Regions from separate parts of the Streptomyces griseochromogenes genome, predicted to be linked through region 1. Evidence: riboswitches for the same ligand, from Rfam matches in the RefSeq annotation. Region 1 holds a riboswitch; the other holds the start of a gene.

What was found. Region 1 has a riboswitch for glycine ahead of gcvT (glycine cleavage system aminomethyltransferase GcvT). Riboswitches for the same ligand answer to the same signal wherever they lie in the genome.
Region 2: it holds a riboswitch for glycine, as region 1 does, so the genes downstream of both, gcvP (aminomethyl-transferring glycine dehydrogenase) here and gcvT (glycine cleavage system aminomethyltransferase GcvT) in region 1, are expected to answer to the same signal.

What each region holds. Positions count from the first base shown of each region.
Region 1 is NZ_CP016279.1:1,804,661-1,809,069, forward strand. It holds gene glyA (serine hydroxymethyltransferase) at 1-1,066, opposite strand, end outside; gene gcvH (glycine cleavage system protein GcvH) at 1,081-1,461, opposite strand; gene gcvT (glycine cleavage system aminomethyltransferase GcvT) at 1,577-2,704, opposite strand; glycine riboswitch at 2,748-2,860, opposite strand; glycine riboswitch at 2,861-2,958, opposite strand; gene AVL59_RS08370 (AAA family ATPase) at 3,137-3,811, shown strand; gene AVL59_RS08375 (enhanced serine sensitivity protein SseB) at 3,902-4,409, shown strand, end outside.
Region 2 is NZ_CP016279.1:7,713,321-7,717,729, reverse strand. It holds gene AVL59_RS33290 (DNA polymerase IV) at 1-1,156, shown strand, start outside; gene AVL59_RS33285 (PRC-barrel domain-containing protein) at 1,276-1,644, opposite strand; glycine riboswitch at 1,764-1,858, shown strand; gene gcvP (aminomethyl-transferring glycine dehydrogenase) at 2,033-4,409, shown strand, end outside.

The DNA of each region.
Region 1 (4,409 bases):
GGTCGTTCGGGACGGCGTTGCGGTTGACCGTGATCCCGACCTCGTGGAGACGGTCCTCGGCCTGCTGCCCGTCCAGCTCGGACTCGCGCAGGTCCACCAGGATCAGGTGCACGTCCGTACCGCCGGACAGCACGTTCACGCCGGCCTCACGGGCGTCGGCGGCGGTCAGCCGCTCGGCGAGGATGCGGGCGCCCTCGACCGTACGGCGCTGGCGCTCCTTGAATTCCTCGCTCGCCGCGACCTTGAAGGAGACCGCCTTGGCCGCGATCACGTGCTCCAGGGGACCGCCCTGGAAGCCCGGGAAGACGGACGAGTTCAGCTTCTTCGCGAAGTCCTTCTTCGCGAGGATGATGCCGCCGCGCGGGCCGCCCAGGGTCTTGTGGGTCGTGGAGGTGACCACGTCCGCGTGCTCGACCGGGTTCGGGTGCAGACCGGCGGCGACCAGGCCCGCGAAGTGCGCCATGTCGACCCACAGGTACGCCTCGACCTCGTCGGCGATCCGGCGGAAGGCGGCGAAGTCCAGCTGGCGCGGGTACGCCGACCAGCCCGCGATGATCACCTTGGGGCGGTGCTCCTTGGCCAGGCGCTCGACCTCGGCCATGTCGACCAGCCCGGTCTCCACGTCCACGTGGTACGCGACCACGTTGAACTGCTTGCCGGAGAAGTTCAGCCGCATCCCGTGGGTCAGGTGGCCGCCGTGCGCCAGGTCCAGGCCGAGGATGGTGTCCCCGGGCTGCGCCAGCGCGAACAGGGCCGCCTGGTTGGCGGAGGCGCCGGAGTGGGGCTGCACATTGGCGTACTCGGCGCCGAACAGTTCCTTGATCCGGTCGATGGCGATCTGCTCGGCGACGTCGACGTGCTCGCAGCCGCCGTAGTAGCGGCGGCCCGGGTAGCCCTCGGCGTACTTGTTGGTCAGGACCGAGCCCTGGGCCTCCATCACCGCGAGCGGCGCGAAGTTCTCGGAGGCGATCATCTCCAGCGTCGACTGCTGGCGGTGCAGCTCGGCGTCGACCGCGGCGGCGATCTCCGGGTCGAGCTCGTGCAGGGACGTGTTCAGGACAGTCATACGGCTACGACTCCTCAGCCGGCGTTCTGGGCGGTGTACTCGTCGGCGGAGAGCAGGTCGGCCGGCTCCTCGGTGACGCGGACCTTGAACAGCCAGCCGCCCTCGAAGGGGGCGGAGTTCACCAGCGACGGGTCGTCGACGACGTCCTGGTTGGCCGCGACGATCTCACCGGTGACCGGGGAGTACAGGTCGGAGACCGACTTGGTCGACTCCAGCTCGCCGCAGGTCTCGCCCGCGGTCACCGTGTCGCCGACCTCGGGGAGCTGGGCGTAGACCACATCGCCGAGCGCGTTGGCCGCGAACTCGGTGATGCCGACCGTCGCGACGCCGTTCTCGTCGGCGGCCGACAGCCACTCGTGCTCCTTGCTGTAGCGCAGCTGCTGGGGGTTGCTCATGGCCTGAATTCTCCTGTACGCGCGGGAGTGCTGATGAATGGGGGACTACTGGAACTGCTGGTGAGCAGTTGAATGTGCGCAGGGTCACGTGCCGGGCACGGACCGCGCCCAGTGTCTACTTCTGGCGCTTGTAGAAGGGCAGTGCCACGACCTGGTACGGCTCGTGGCTGCCCCGGATGTCCACGCCGACGCCCTCGGTGCCCGGCGCCGCGTGCGCCGCGTCGACGTACGCGATGGCGATCGGCTTGCCCAGGGTGGGGGAGGGGGCGCCGGAGGTGACCTCGCCGATCACCGCGCCGCCCGCGACGACCGGGTAGCCGGCGCGCGGCACCCGGCGGCCCTCGGCGATCAGGCCGACGAGCACCCGCGGCGGGTTCTGCTCGGCCCGGGAGGCGGCCTCGGCGAGCGCCTCGCGGCCCACGAAGTCGCCCTCCTTCTCGAACTTCACCACCCGGCCGAGCCCGGCGTCGAAGGGGGTGAGTGCCGTGGTCAGCTCGTGCCCGTACAGCGGCATGCCCGCCTCCAGGCGCAGGGTGTCCCGGCAGGACAGGCCGCACGGCACCAGGCCGACGCCCTCGCCGGCCTCGGTCAGCGCCTGCCACAGCTGAACGGCGTGCTCCGGCTTCACGAACAGCTCGAAGCCGTCCTCGCCGGTGTAGCCGGTGCGCGCGATCAGCGCGGGGACGCCGGCGACCGTGCCGGGCAGGCCCGCGTAGTACTTCAGGCCGTCCAGGTCGGCGTCGGTGAGGGACTTCAGGATCCCGGGGGACTCGGGGCCCTGGACCGCGATCAGCGCGTACGCGTCACGGTCGTCACGGACCTCGGCGTCGAAACCCTCGGCACGCTTGGTCAGCGCGTCCAGCACCACCTGCGCGTTGGAGGCGTTGGCGACGACCATGTACTCGGTCTCGGCCAGCCGGTAGACGATCAGGTCGTCCAGGATGCCGCCGTCGGCCTGGCAGATCATGGTGTAGCGGGCGCGGCCGACGCCGACGGAGGCGATGTTGCCGACCAGGGCGTGGTTCAGGAGGGCGGCGGCCTGCGGCCCGGTCACGGTGATCTCACCCATGTGGGAGAGGTCGAAGAGACCGGCCTTGGTCCGCACGGCCAGGTGCTCGTCGCGCTCGGAGCCGTAGCGCAGGGGCATGTCCCAGCCCGCGAAGTCGGTCATCGTCGCACCGAGCGAGCGATGCAGCGCGTCCAGCGCGGTGTGGCGCAGCTCGGTGGGTTCGGTACTGCTCATCGGTCGGTCGTCTCCCAGGGCAGGTATGACGGGCGAGGAACGTTCCTCCCCATCTGTCATCGGAACCTGAGAGGTTCGCCGAGACCGCCACAGGGACGATCACGGCTTGCACCTTGGGTGGAGCCACTGACACAGCGGCCCGCTTTTCAGATGTGCCTCGCCCGCGCGGTAACGGGGCCTGAGAGATTCAAGGGAGGGACTTGCTCCTTCGGCGCCCCAGCGAAGGCTGCTGGGGACTCTCCCGCGCGGATTCAAACGGCCGGTATGCAGTTGGCGGGCACATCATTGCACGCCACACCCCCGCCCGTCAGGGGCCGCATCTGTAACCGACCTGTGGCAGTACGCGCACCGAACCACCGGACACCGCACATTACCTTCTCTTTACATCCGAAGGGCAGGACCTTTGCAAGCCCACAGGGGAGGACGATCACGGTGAACAGGACCACGGCCTACGCCACCACCGGCATCGCGGTGCCGGGGCAGCGCTCCGCCCCGGCCCGGGAGCGCTGTGCCGAGCGGCCGGCCCCGGTCGTCCGCGACCTGCGCGACCGTGCCGGGCGCGGCCCGCACGCCCTGCTCTTCGGCCCCCGTGACCTGGTGGTGATCACCGGCCTGCCCGGCAGCGGCAAGTCCACCCTGATGAACCGCGCGGTCCGCGGTCACCGCATCGACTCCCAGGACGCCCGTGACCGCTGGGCGGCCCGCCTGCCCCGCCTCCTGCCGTACGCCCTCTACCGCCCGCTGGTCCGCCTCGCCCACTACGCCGGACTGCGCCGCGCCCTGCGCACCGGCGAGGGAGTCGTCGTGCACGACTGCGGCACCCAGGCCTGGGTGCGCGCCTGGCTGGCCCGCGAGGCCCGGCGCCGCGGCACCACCCTGCACCTGCTCCTGCTCGACGTGCCGCCCCGGGCGGCCAGGGAGGGCCAGTACGAGCGCGGCCGGGGCGTGTCCCACTACGCCTTCCGCCGCCACCGCCGCACGGCGGCCCGCCTGCTGCGCGCGGTGGAGCGGGGCGAGCTGCCGGCCGGCTGCGGCTCGGCGGTGCTGCTGGACCGCGCCGCGGCGGACGTTGTGCACCGCATCGGCTTCGCCGGCCGGTCGGGGTGAGGGCGGAGCGGTGTCGTCGGGCCGACCGGTGTCACAGGCACCCGCTAGCCTTTTGAATCACAGCAGTGGTTCCCGGCAGGCGGCAGGCAGATGGACTTCTCGGCGGCGGACTTCTCCGCGGACATTCCGGCACAGACACACCCCCACCCGCACAGCGGTTGGCCCGGCAACGAGCTGGAGGAGGTGCTCTCGGCCTCCCTCGGCATACCCTCCGCGGGCGGCCGGATCATCGAAGTCCTGAGCCGGAGCTTCCTGTGGATCCCGCTGCCCAACGGCGGCGGACCCGACAGCGGCCCGCTGGACCTGCCCACCATGGACATCGAAGGCCAGGTCCACGTCCCGGTCTTCAGCTCCGAGGAGCAGCTCCGCCAGGTGACCGGCTCCCACATGTCGTACACCATCGCCCCGGCGGTGGAGTTCGCCCGCGGCCTGCCCCCGCAGGTCGGCATCGCCGTCAACCCCGACGGCGTGGTCGGCATACCGCTCCCGCCCGAGGCGGTGGCCGAGCTGTGCCGCACGGGCCGCACCCCGCTGGACGGCCCCAGCAGCGGCGGCCGGGTCCGCCTCTTCGAGCCCGACTGGCAGGACGACCCGGTCG
Region 2 (4,409 bases), 5.9 Mb from region 1:
GCTGGCGCCGAACGCCGCGTACCTCGTGCCGCGCTTCGCTCTGTACCGGTCGGTCAGCGAGCAGGTGATGGCGCTGCTGCGGGAGCTGTCACCGCTGGTGGAGCCGCTGAGCCTGGACGAGGCGTTCGTGGACCTGGAGGCCGGGGGAGCGGCCTGGGACGAGGAGTCGGCGCGGCTGACGGGAATCAAGCTGCGCGCGGACATCCGGGCGGTCACGGGACTCACGGGCTCGGTGGGGCTGGCCGCCTCCAAGATGCTCGCGAAGATCGCCTCGGAGGAGGCCAAGCCCGACGGACTCGTGCTCATCGAGCCGGGGACCGAGCGGGGACTGCTGGGGCCCATGCCGGTGCGGACCCTGCCCGGCATCGGCCCGGCCACCGGGGACCATCTGCGGCGCGCCGGGATCACCACGGTCGACGAGCTGGCCGAGGCGGGCGAGGACGAGCTCGTACGGCTGCTGGGCAAGGCGCACGGGCACGGGCTGTACGCGATGGCGCTGGCGCGTGACGACCGGCCCGTGGTGGCCGAGCGGGAGGCCAAGTCGGTGTCGGTCGAGGACACCTACGACGTGGACATCCACGACCGGATCCGGGTAGGTCTGGAGGTCCAGCGGCTCGCGGACCGGTGCGTGCGGCGGCTGCGCGAGGCCGGGCTGTCCGGGCGGACCATCGTGCTGAAGGTGCGAAGATACGACTTCTCGACGCTGACCCGGTCGGAGACGCTCAGAGGCCCCACGGACGACCCCGCGGTGATCCGGGAGGCGGCCGCGCGGCTGCTGGAGTCCGTGGACACCACGGGCGGGGTGCGGCTGCTCGGCGTGGGAGTCTCCGGGCTCGCCGACTACACCCAGGAAGACCTGTTCGCGCAGGCCGCGGGCGAGCAGGGCGCCTTGGCGGAGGCGCCGGAGGAGACCGCGCCCGAGGCCGTGGAGCGCCCGGAGCCCGCGGAGCGGCAGTGGCGTGCCGGGTACGACGTACGGCATGCCGAGTACGGGCACGGCTGGGTGCAGGGCAGCGGCCTCGGGCGAGTCACCGTGCGCTTCGAGACGCCGCAGTCCCCTCCGGGACGCGTACGGACGTTTCTTGTCGATGATCCCGCGCTGGAGCCGGCGGAGCCGCTGCCGCTGGTGCTGGACGGGGTGGACACCGAGGTGTAGGCACGGCATGCCGAGTACGGGCACCCGCTGCCCGTCGGCTGTGCGGGGCGCGGGTCCGGAGTGGTTTCTCGCGCGGTCCCCGCACCCCCAGGGGGTCGACCGGGCAGGGTGTGAGTTCCTCAGCTCTCCTCCGTTCCCGCCAGCTTGCCGAAGTCGTGGTCCGGGGGAGGGGGCGGGGCCACGTCCAGGCCGTAGTGGTGGTAGAGCTGGAGTTCCTGCTCGGGAGAGAGATGGCGGCCCACGCCGAAGTCGGGGGCGTCCTTGATGAGCGCGCGGTCGAAGGGGACCCGTAGGGCACCCTCGATCAGTTCGCTCGGCTCCAGGGGGACGAAGGCGTCCCGGGAGAACAGGCCGGTCCGTATGGCCGCCCACTCCGGCACACCGGTCGCGTCGTCGAGATACACCTCGTCGACCGTGCCGATCTTGGTGCCATTGCGGTCGAACGCCTTGCGGCCGATCAGGTTGCGCGGATCGATGTCGGTCTGCACGGCCCCTCTCCCTCCACTTGGTCGCAACTCATCCGTAAGCACTACAAAAGAGCACAATCAAGGAGGCGGCCACTCGAGGGCTCGGGCGTTGACCTCGCTGGTAGGCTGACAGCGGCTGCTGACCCCGTGCGGGAGAGTCCTCCGACCACTTCGGAGGCGCCGAAGGAGCAAATCCTCCCCGGAATCTCTCAGGCTCACGTACCGCACGGACGAGGTCACTCTGGAAAGCAGGGCGGATGTCGACGGCTTCCGCTCTCACCGACGGTGAAAGCCGGGGCCTTCGGGTGCCCGGTGAAGCTCTCAGGTTGAGATGACAGAGGGGGAGGCCGTCGGGGTACCCGCGCCGTGGTGCCCCTCGAAGGTCGTGTCAGACCAGGAGGCCTCCGCAATGACCGCCCATCGCATTCCGCTCTCCGAGCTCGAAGCGGGCATTCCCTTCGAGCAGCGCCACATCGGGCCCGATCAGGAGGCGCGGGCCAAGATGCTCGCGCACGTCGGCTACGGCTCCCTCGACGAGCTGACCGCCGCCGCGGTCCCGGATGTGATCAAGAACGCCGACGCCCTGGACCTGCCGGGCGCCCGCACCGAGGCCGAGGTGATCGCCGAGCTGCGCTCGCTCGCGGACCGCAACCAGGTCCTCGGCTCGATGATCGGCCTCGGCTACTACGGCACCTTCACCCCGCCGGTCGTCCTGCGCAACGTCATGGAGAACCCGGCCTGGTACACGGCCTACACGCCCTACCAGCCGGAGATCTCGCAGGGCCGCCTGGAGGCCCTGCTGAACTTCCAGACCATGGTCGCCGAGCTGACCGGCCTGCCCACCTCCGGCGCCTCCCTGCTGGACGAGGGCACCGCGGCCGCCGAGGCGATGGCGCTGTCCCGGCGCATGGGCAAGAACAAGAAGGGCCTGTTCCTGGTCGACGCGGACGTGCTGCCGCAGACCATCGCCGTCATCGAGACGCGTGCGGAGCCGACCGGCGTCGAGGTCGTCGTCGCCGACCTCAGCGAGGGCATCCCGGCCGACATCGCCGCGCGCGAGATCAACGGCGTGCTGATCCAGTACCCGGGCGCCTCCGGTGCCGTACGCGACATCAAGCCGGTCGTCGAGCAGGCGCACGAGCTGGGCGCCCTCGTCACCGTCGCCGCCGACCTGCTCGCGCTCACCCTGCTGACCTCGCCGGGCGAGCTGGGCGCGGACATCGCCATCGGCACCACCCAGCGCTTCGGCGTCCCGATGGGCTTCGGCGGGCCGCACGCGGGCTACATGGCGGTGCACGAGAAGTTCGCGCGCAGCCTGCCCGGCCGTCTCGTCGGCGTGTCCGTCGACGCCGACGGGCACAAGGCCTACCGCCTCGCGCTGCAGACCCGTGAGCAGCACATCCGCCGCGAGAAGGCCACCAGCAACATCTGCACCGCTCAGGTGCTGCTCGCCGTGATGGCCGGCATGTACGCCGTCTACCACGGCCCCGAGGGCCTGCGCACCATCGCCCGCCGCACCCACCGCTACGCCACGATCCTCGCCGAGGGTCTGCAGGCCGGCGGTGTCGAGATCGTCCACGGCGCCTACTTCGACACCCTCACCGCCCGCGTGCCCGGCAGGGCCGCCGAGGTCGTCGCCGCAGCCCGGGCGGGCGGAGTCAACCTGCGTGGGGTCGACGCCGACCACGTCTCCCTCGCCTGCGACGAGACCACGAACCGGGCCCAGCTGGACGCCGTCTTCTCCGCCTTCGGAGTCGCCGGCGACATCGAGGCGCTGGACGCGGCCGCCGGGGAGGCGCTGCCCGCGGCGCTGCTGCGCACCGACGACTACCTGACCCACCCGGTCTTCCACGACCACCGCTCCGAGACCGCGATGCTGCGCTACCTGCGCAAGCTGGCCGACCGCGACTACGCGCTCGACCGGGGCATGATCCCGCTGGGCTCCTGCACCATGAAGCTCAACGCGACCACGGAGATGGAGCCGGTCACCTGGCCCGAGTTCGGCCAGCTCCACCCGTTCGCGCCCGCCGAGCAGGCCGAGGGCTACCTCACGCTCATCCACGAGCTGGAGGAACGTCTCGCCGAGGTCACCGGCTACGACAAGGTCTCGCTCCAGCCGAACGCCGGTTCGCAGGGCGAGCTGGCCGGTCTGCTGGCCGTGCGCGGCTACCACCGGGGCAACGGCGACGAGCAGCGGACCGTGTGCCTGATCCCGTCCTCCGCGCACGGAACCAACGCCGCCAGCGCCGTGATGGCCGGCATGAAGGTCGTCGTCGTGAAGACCGCCGAGGACGGCGAGATCGACGTCGAGGACCTGCGGGCCAAGATCGAGCAGTACCGCGACGAGCTGGCGGTGCTGATGATCACCTACCCGTCGACGCACGGCGTCTTCGAGGAGCACGTCGCCGACATCTGTGCCCAGGTCCACGAGGCGGGCGGCCAGGTGTACGTCGACGGCGCCAACCTCAACGCCCTGGTGGGCCTCGCCAAGCCCGGCCACTTCGGCGGTGACGTCTCGCACCTGAACCTGCACAAGACCTTCTGCATCCCGCACGGCGGCGGCGGTCCCGGCGTCGGCCCGGTCGCGGTCCGCGCGCACCTGGCGCCGTACCTGCCCAACCACCCGCTGCAGCCGGCGGCCGGTCCGGAGACGGGCGTTGGCCCGATCTCGGCGGCGCCGTGGGGCAGCGCGGGCATCCTGCCCATCTCGTGGGCGTACGTCCGCCTGATGGGCGGCGAGGGCCTCAAGCGCGCCACGCAGGTGGCCGTGCTCTCCGCGAACTACG